DNA from 2 places in the Streptomyces sp. NPDC048337 genome. Region 1 is predicted to be linked to the other one. Evidence: predicted binding sites of a transcription regulator. Region 1 holds the regulator's gene; the other holds the start of a gene.
The links. The regulator HspR, encoded in region 1, represses chaperone genes until heat shock. The targets are predictions, from matches to a motif close to TTGAGNNNNNNNNNCTCAA.
Positions count from the first base shown of each region.

Region 2: the regulator HspR is predicted to act here: its motif matches at 2,793-2,811, upstream of lon (endopeptidase La).

Region 1 covers NZ_JBICYR010000004.1:306,064-310,473, reverse strand. Annotated here, with positions in the region: gene grpE (nucleotide exchange factor GrpE) at 1-293, shown strand, start outside; gene dnaJ (molecular chaperone DnaJ) at 333-1,514, shown strand; gene ACGFYU_RS09430 (heat shock protein transcriptional repressor HspR) at 1,516-1,986, shown strand; gene ACGFYU_RS09425 (helix-turn-helix transcriptional regulator) at 2,056-3,054, opposite strand; gene ACGFYU_RS09420 ((2Fe-2S)-binding protein) at 3,438-3,752, shown strand; gene ACGFYU_RS09415 (pyridoxamine 5'-phosphate oxidase family protein) at 3,904-4,317, opposite strand.
Region 2 covers NZ_JBICYR010000043.1:3,357-7,766, forward strand. Annotated here, with positions in the region: gene ACGFYU_RS36745 (hypothetical protein) at 395-664, shown strand; gene ACGFYU_RS36750 (DUF6879 family protein) at 657-1,265, shown strand; gene ACGFYU_RS36755 (LysR family transcriptional regulator) at 1,348-2,244, opposite strand; gene ACGFYU_RS36760 (DoxX family protein) at 2,359-2,715, shown strand; gene lon (endopeptidase La) at 2,834-4,410, shown strand, end outside.

The sequences.
Region 1 (4,410 bases):
TGGCCGAATCGCTGGAGACGGTCGCCGCCAAGATGGGTCTGCAGCAGTTCGGCAAGGAGGGCGAGCCCTTCGACCCGACGATCCACGAGGCCCTGATGCACTCGTACGCGCCGGACGTCACCGAGACGACCTGCGTGGCGATCCTGCAGCCTGGGTACCGGATCGGCGAGCGTACGATCCGCCCCGCGCGGGTCGCGGTGGCCGAGCCCCAGCCGGGCACGGCTCCCAAGTCCGAGTCGGCCGAGGCCGACACGCCGTCGGACAAGGACACGGATGCCCCCGACAAGGGCTGATGTTGAACCAGTAGAGGCACGAGAGGAGGGACACCGGGGATGAGCACGAAGGACTTCGTCGAGAAGGACTACTACAAGGTCCTCGGTGTCCCGAAGGACGCCACCGAGGCCGAGATCAAGAAGGCGTACCGGAAGCTGGCGCGCGAGTTCCACCCGGACGCCAACAAGGGCGACGCCTCGGCCGAGGAGCGCTTCAAGGAGATCTCCGAGGCGAACGACATCCTCGGCGACGCGAAGAAGCGCAAGGAGTACGACGAGGCGCGAGCCCTGTTCGGCAACGGAGGGTTCCGCCCCGGGCCGGGCGGCGCCGGCGGTTCCTTCAACTTCGACCTCGGTGACCTCTTCGGGGGTCAGCAGCAGGGCGGCGCGGGCGGCGGCTTCGGCGGCGGCCTGGGCGATGTCTTCGGCGGCCTGTTCAACCGCGGCGCCGGCGCCGGTGCGGGGACCCGCACCCAGCCGCGCCGCGGCCAGGACATCGAGTCGGAGGTCACCCTCTCCTTCACGGAGGCGGTGGACGGGGCCACGGTCCCGCTCCGGATGTCCTCGCAGGCCCCCTGCAAGGCCTGCTCGGGTACCGGCGACAAGAACGGCACCCCCCGGGTGTGCCCGACCTGCGTCGGCACCGGCCAGGTCTCGCGGGGCAGCGGCGGCGGCTTCTCGCTGACCGACCCCTGCGCGGACTGCAAGGGCCGCGGCCTGATCGCGGAGAACCCCTGCGAGGTCTGCAAGGGCAGCGGCCGCGCCCGCAGCTCCCGCACCATGCAGGTCAGGATCCCGGCGGGCGTCTCCGACGGCCAGCGGATCCGCCTGCGCGGCAAGGGCGCGCCGGGCGAGCGCGGCGGTCCCGCGGGCGACCTCTACGTGGTGGTCCACGTCGACTCCCACCCGGTCTTCGGCCGCAAGGGCGACAACCTGACGGTGACCGTGCCGGTGACGTTCGCGGAAGCCGCCCTGGGCGCCGACATCAAGGTCCCGACCCTGAACGGCCCCTCGGTGACGCTGAAGCTGCCGCCGGGCACCCCGGGCGGCCGCACCATGCGGGCCCGCGGCAAGGGCGCGGTCCGCAAGGACGGCACCCGCGGCGATCTGCTGGTGACGGTGGAGGTCGCGGTTCCGACGGAGCTGTCGGACAAGGCCCGTGAGGCCCTGGAGATGTACCGCGAGGCGACGGGGTCGCAGGACCCGCGCTCCGCGCTGTTCGAGTCCGCGAAGGGAGCATGACATGGACGGCCGCCGACGACAGTCCTCCCGTTTGGGTGGGGGCTACCAGCTCACCGACGAGACCCCGGTCTACGTGATCTCGGTGGCCGCCCAGCTCTCGGGTCTGCATCCGCAGACCCTCCGCCAGTACGACCGACTCGGTCTGGTCTCCCCGGACCGTACGGCCGGTCGCGGCCGGCGCTATTCGGCCCGTGACATCGAACTGCTCCGCACGGTGCAGGCGCTGTCCCAGGACGAGGGCATCAACCTGGCGGGCATCAAGCGGATCATCGAGCTGGAGAACCAGGTCGCCGCGCTCCAGCAGCGCGTGGCCGAGCTCTCCGCCGCCGTCGAGGGCGCGGCCGTCGCCATGCAGCAGCGCGAGGCCCAGGTCCACGCCTCCTACCGCCGCGACCTGGTCCCGTACCAGCCCCCGCAGCCGGGCAACGCCCTGGTCGTCTGGCGCCCCGCGCCTAAGCGCCCGATGGACTGACGAGCACGCGGAAGGCCCCGCCCGATACCGGGCGGGGCCTTCGCGTCGTGTACGGGCGCCCTGAACGGCTCAGGGCCGCGGCTCCCGGCTCGGCCCCGAGGTTTGGCCCAGGATGCCCGACTGGGCTATCAGGAAGCCGAGTTGGGCGCGGCTGCCGCTGCCGAGGGCGGTGGCCAGTTTGGCGATGTGCGCGCGGCAGGTGCGTACGTTCATGCCCAGCCGGCGCGCGATGGCCTCGTCCACGTGGCCCTCGACCAGGAGTTGGGCGATGGAGCGCTGGACGCCGGAGATGCCCGACGGCGTCGGGTCGTACGGGATCTGCTCGTTGAGCGGGGTGGCGCGGCGCCACAGCTGCTCGAAGACCCGGACCAGGTAGCGGACGAGGGCCGGGTGGCGGAGCTCCAGGGCGATCTGCTGGTCGTCGCTGGCCGGGATGAAGGCGACCGACTCGTCGCAGATGATGAGCCGTTCGACGAGCTCCTCCAGGGTGCGGATCTCGACCTTTCCGCTGGCCATGCGGTCGACGTAGGCCATCGTGCCGCGGCTGTGGCGCACCGTGTGCTGGTAGAGGGTGCGCATGCTGACGCCGCGCCGGATGAGCGGCTGATCACGTTCTATCGCCTGGTTGAGAATGTTCTCCGAACGCCCCCCGCCCGGCTGAATGGTCAGCATTTCGGCCTGGCACTCCGCGGTGGCCACATTGAGTGCCGCGTTGATCCTGTTGAATCCCTCCAGCACGGTGATGGCGTGCGTGGGTGCGGGAGTCAGCGCGCTGATGGCCATGAATGGCTCAAACGCTTCGGTGAGCTCTATCGAGGAGCGCCTGCGTTGCAGGATCTCCCGTTCCAGCGGGTGAAGTCGCTGGGCAAGTGCCACCGAAGGCGGAACCGGGCGAAGCCAGTTGTCGTCATCGGGATCAGGGTGCAGCAGCGCGAATTCCAGCAGGCAGGGCGTCTGCTCGACTTCCTCGCGGGCGATTCGGCCGGAGCTGAGCGCGCTGGCGTACAGCTCGGCCCCGAGATCGCACAGATCCGTCACGGCATGGGGATGTGTCTGGTTCGTGCGCATAGTCGGCAAATCTCCCACCCCCAGGGTCCTGCATGTACAGGAACATGATGCATCGCCACGGTGGCAATGGCGTGGCTCGATAAGTCATCGTCTGAGATGCGGGGGAGAGGAATCCATCAAGTGAGGACAACGTCGACCATGTACAAGAAATTGGCTCGCTCGGTGGCTGCCATTGCTCTCTCTACGGCCGCTGCTGTCGGTGGAATCTCGCTCGCGGACAGCGGCTGGGGCAGCGCTCCCGCCGACAGTGGTTGGGGTGCCGGCCCGATCGGCAATGACAGCGGATGGGGATCTCCCGGAACGAACGACAGCGGCTGGGGCAGCGCGCCGGTGGGCGCGCAGTCTGACAGTGGCTGGGGTGTGGGTGGGAAGTCCACGAACGCATGACCCCCGACGACCGCGGTTTCCGCCGCGAAATGGCCTCCGCCTACCGGTCGGGATGGCAGTTCATCGACCTGGCCACGGCAATCCCGTACCCCGGGGACTCGCTGATGGTCACCCTGTTCGGCCAACCCATCGTCGTCGTGCGCGAGGAGGACGAGGACGTACGTGCGTACCGGTGCCTGCGCCGCCCCCGAGGCGCGCCGCAGCCCGTCCGCTGCGAGGTGCGCTACGGAATGGTCTTCGTCAATCTTGATCAGCGCGACCACCAGCTCTTCGAACCCGATATCACCACCGCCACCCCCCGCAGTGCCTGAAGCGATTCCCCCGTCGTTGCAGATCGCTCAGGTGCTACCCCCACACAACGGCGCCATCGTGGACCTGACCACGATGGCGCCGTTGTGCTGTCCGCGTACAGACGCGGACCGGACAAGATGAAGAATCAACGGCCGGGTGGCGTACGGCCGGCTACGCGCGCCCCATGGCCCGGTCCAGCGTGATCTCCATGACCACCCGGTCGGGATTGGGTGAGGGCATCCGCCCGTAGCGCTCGGCGTAGCGCGCCACCGCGTCGGCGACCGACGCCTCGTCCGTACGGATCACCGCGCGCCCCTCCAGGGTGGCCCAGCGGCGCCCCTCCATCTGGCAGACCGCGACCCGGGCCCCGCCCGGCCGCAGGGCCTGGGCCGCCAGGATGTTGCGCACCTTCTTGCTGTGCTTGTTGCTGATCACCCGGGCCAGACCCGCCTCCGGGTCGTACGTGACGCCCACCGGCACCACGTGCGGCGTGCCGTCGGGGCGCGGGGTGGTCAGCGTGCAGACGTGCCGCTCCCGCCAGAAGGCGAGGTACTCGGGCGTCGGGTTGAGTACGTCATGGGACATGGCCGAAGGGTACGGCCGGAGGGTGCCAATCCCTGCCTTCAGGTGCCTTGAGTGGAATAGACTCAACTTTACGTAGGTTGTATCTGTCATAGT
Region 2 (4,410 bases), on a different contig from region 1:
GTTCATTGATGTACTGATCGCCCGATGCCTGGTAGACGCGACCGCTGTCCTCGGCGCGGCCGTCCATCCCACCACTCACCGCCGGATGGCTGCGCAGTCGTGTGTAAATGACATCTGCTCCGGATCCATGACACTCCCGATTGGATGTGGCTAATTAGCTTCCGGATTTACGGTAATGGAGTGAGTAATTTAAGCTTGATGGGATTTTATGTTAACACTCTGTAATGGTCAAGCATTATTACGGCTGCGCCCCGCGTGGCTGGGGTGGCGGACCGTTTCGGCGGCACGTGCCATCTGCAAGTATCCGGCTCGAAGTCGCGCGCAGGCCTTGCTTGGTGAGGGTGTCGGCGACTACGGTTCGCCTCCACTGAGTCGAGCGTGGGGAGCGAAAACTGTGGCCAGGCCGTGGGAGGCAGATCCAACCGCAGGATTCAAGAGGCGTCTGGGCAAATCGCCTCGTGAATTGGGGAACACGACGGACAATCCTGACTGCCCTGATATGTGGGAGCTGGACAACGGTGATGTCGCGATTATCGGAAGGGATCTGACCGCATCGCTCGGAAAAGTCCTGCCCGAGGGGGTGTCTATCGGGGCCGATGAGCGACTCGTGGTGATCCCAAGGAATATGATCATCGCCGCGAAGCCGGACATTCCCAATGTTTGATTCGTTCCAGGATGCGGTTTCTGAGCCTCTGGAACGTCCGAACTATCACGAAGATTTCCGCCGCTTCTATGAGGGTGGTATTCGGTTCCTGAATAAACTCGAGCGCGGGCAGCACTTCAAGGAGCGGGGCTTCGCCAGCTGGGAAGCGTTCTCCTCGGGGGAATGGGAAAGGGCAGTTTCTCTCGTCGAGGAGAAGCGCGAGCTGTATGCGCGTCAATTCGATAAGGCTGCCCGGCTCGGAATTCTGGAACGTCGCCTCAGAGTGGTGGAATTTCCCGTCACGCCCTACGTGCAATGGGAGCTCCATGTGCTCCGGCTGCGCGTGGAATTGGGCGACAACATCAGGGTGATGGATGCCCGCAAAATTGCGGATGTCGAGAAAGCGCGCCCGGTGCCCGAGGTTGTCATCCTCGGGGACGTCGTCATGTACGAGGTTGTGTACGACGGCGACGGGAATGCGGCAGGAGCAAATCGGTTCACTGATCCTGAGGTGATCGGGGACGTGTCGGCCGGATTCAATGCACTCTATGAGCGTGGAGAAGATTTCTTCGCCTTCTTCGACCGGGAGATAGCTCCTCTGGCTCCGCCCGTCGTCGGCTGAGTGCTCGCAGCCGGTGACGGGGTGGGGTGGGGGCGCGGCGCGTGCGTCGCGGTCCCACCCCACCGAGTCCGGGGGAGGTGAATCAGGATGCGCGTCCGCGCTCCAGGCAGCACCTCACGAAGTCCTGGACCACGGGGTTGGTGTCCTCGCAGGGGTCCCAGGCAACGCCGACCCGGCTGGGAGTCAGGCCGCTGACGGGGCGGTAGGTGACGCCGGGGCGGGCGTAGAAGCGGGCGGAGGACGCGGGGGCGAGGGCGATGCCGTAGCCGTTGGCGATCGCGCTGAGCCAGTCGTCGGGGAGGTCGGTGACCGCGCCGATGCGAACGGGATGACCATCGCGTTCGTCGGCGGCCAGCCAGTAGTCGCGCCACCGGCCCGTTTCGGGTGGGGCGGCCACGAACGGCTCGTCCCACAGGTCCCGAAAGGGGATCAGCTCGCGCCGGGCCAACGGGTGGGCGTCGGGGAGGGCAACGCAGCGGGGCTCGGTGAACAGCACCTCGACCCGCAGGGCGTCCTGGCCGGGGAAGGGGAGCCGCAACAAGGCGACGTCGGCCTCTCCGCCGGCGAGCCCGGCGGTCGGGTCGGACCAGGCGGCCTGCCGCATCTCGGCCCGCCAGCCCGGCCGGCGGCGGGCGAACTCCCCGACGATGTCCGGGGTGGCCTCGTTGGCGGCGCTGGCCAGGAAGCCGATCCGCAGGACGCGTCCCGCCCGGCCGACCGCGCCCTTGGTCTCCCGCAGGATCCGGCCCCAGTCGGCCAGCAGGCCGGGCACGCGCTCGGCCAGGACACGGCCGGGCTCGGTGAGGGCCATTCCCGTGCGGGAGCGCGTGAACAGCTCCACCCCGAGTTGGGTCTCCAACTGCCTGATCTGCTTGGTCAGCGCGGGCTGGGACACGAACAGCCGACCGGCGGCGCGCGTGAGGCTGCCTTCCTCCGCCACGGCGTTGAAAGAGCGCAGCAGCCGGGTGTCGACGTCCATGCCGTCAGGTTATGGATACAGGTATTGGACGCCAAGACGGCGGCGCGGCGAGGGTGGTCGGGGCGGATCGGCCCCGTATCCCGAGCCCGACCGACCTCCATGGGGGAAACGCGCATGTTCACCGCCTACGCCGCCGTCACCGTCCTCACGATCGCGGCCAATGCCTTCGAGGCCGTCGCCAACTTCGCCAGGGCCAGGTTCGTCCTCGCCAACGCCGCCGAGGTCGGCGTCCCGACCTCCTGGCTCCCGATGCTCGGCGCCCTGAAGGGAGCGGGAGCCGCCGGGCTCCTCCTCGGACTCCTGGGGCTGCGCTTCGTCGGCACGGCCGCGGCCGCCGGGCTCGTCCTGTTCTTCGTCGGCGCCGTGGCCGCCCATGTGCGAGCCCGCGTCTTCTACAACATCGCCTTCCCCGGCGCCTTCCTCGCCCTGGCCGCCGCCTCCCTTGTCCTCACTCAGGCCGTCACGCACTGAGCGGTGCTCCTTGCGGCGCCACGGGCTGTTCGCCCCGGGCGAACGGGGGTTGGGGAACATCGGGCCGCGCCGATGCATTGAGTCGGCATAGCTCAACTTCACTGCCGGAGGGAAGATCATGGCTTCGACGTCCGTAACGCTCACTCTGCCCGTGCTGCCGCTCGACGACGAGGTCGTGCTGCCCGGGATGGTCGTACCGCTCGACCTGTCCGACGCCGAGGTGCGCGGGGCCGTGGAGGCGGCGCAGGCCGCGGCGGGGACCGGGAAGCCCCGGGTGCTGCTCGTGCCGCGGGTGGACGGGAAGTACGCCGGGACCGGAGTGCTCGGGACCGTCGAGCAGGTGGGCAGGCTCTCCGACGGGGACCCCGGCGCGCTCATCCGCGGTCGCGGGCGGGTCCGGATCGGGGCCGGGACCACCGGGCCCGGGGCCGCGCTCTGGGTCGAGGGCGAGACCGTAGACGAGAAGGTTCCGGATCCGCTGCCCGGGGCCGTCACCGAGCTCGTCAAGGAGTACAAGGCGCTCGCCACCAGCTGGCTCAAGAAGCGCGGGGCCTGGCAGGTCGTGGACCGGGTCCAGCAGATCGAAGGGGTGTCGGCGCTCGCCGACAACTCCGGCTACTCGCCGTTCCTGACGGTGACCCAGAAGGTCGAGCTGCTGGAGACCGCCGATCCGGTCGCCCGGCTCAAGCTCGCCATCCAGTGGCTCAGCGACCACCTCGCCGAGCAGGACGTCGCCGAGTCCATCGCCAAGGATGTCCAGGACGGCGTCGACAAGCAGCAGCGGGAGTTCCTGCTCCGGCGCCAGCTGGAGGCCGTGCGCAAGGAACTGCGCGAGCTCAACGGGGAGAAGGACGGCGAGGAGTCCGACGACTACCGGGCCCGCGTCGAGGCCGCCGACCTGCCCGAGAAGGTACGCGAGGCCGCGCTCAAGGAAGTCGACAAGCTGGAGCGGGCCAGCGACCAGAGTCCCGAGGGGTCCTGGATCCGGACCTGGCTCGACACGGTGCTGGAGCTGCCGTGGAACGAGCGCACCGAGGACCGGTACGACATCCGCGGCGCGCGGGCCGTCCTCGACGCCGAGCACGCCGGGCTGAGCGACGTGAAGGACCGTATTACGGAGTACCTCGCGGTGCGCAAGCGGCGTTCCGAGCGCGGGATGGGCGTCATCGGGGGCCGGCGCGGCGGGGCCGTGCTGGCGCTCGTCGGACCGCCCGGCGTGGGCAAGACCTCGCTCGGCGAGTCCGTGGCGCATGCCATGGGGCGCAAGTTCGTCCGCGTCGCGCTCGGCGGCGTACGGGACGAGGCCGAGGTGCGAGGCCACCGGCGCACGTACGTCGGCGCGCTGCCGGGGCGGATCGTACGGGCCATCAAGGAGGCCGGGTCGATGAACCCGGTGGTGCTGCTCGACGAGATCGACAAGGTCGGCTCCGACTTCCGCGGGGACCCGGCGGCCGCCCTGCTTGAGGTCCTGGACCCGGCGCAGAACCACACCTTCCGGGACCACTACCTGGAGGTCGAACTGGACCTGAGCGACGTGGTCTTCCTGGCCACCGCCAACGTCCTGGAGGCCATCCCCGAGGCGCTCGCCGACCGCATGGAACTCGTCCGGCTCGACGGCTACACCGAGGACGAGAAGGTCGTCATCGCCCGCGACCACCTGCTGCCGCGGCAGCTGGAGCGCGCCGGACTCGGCGC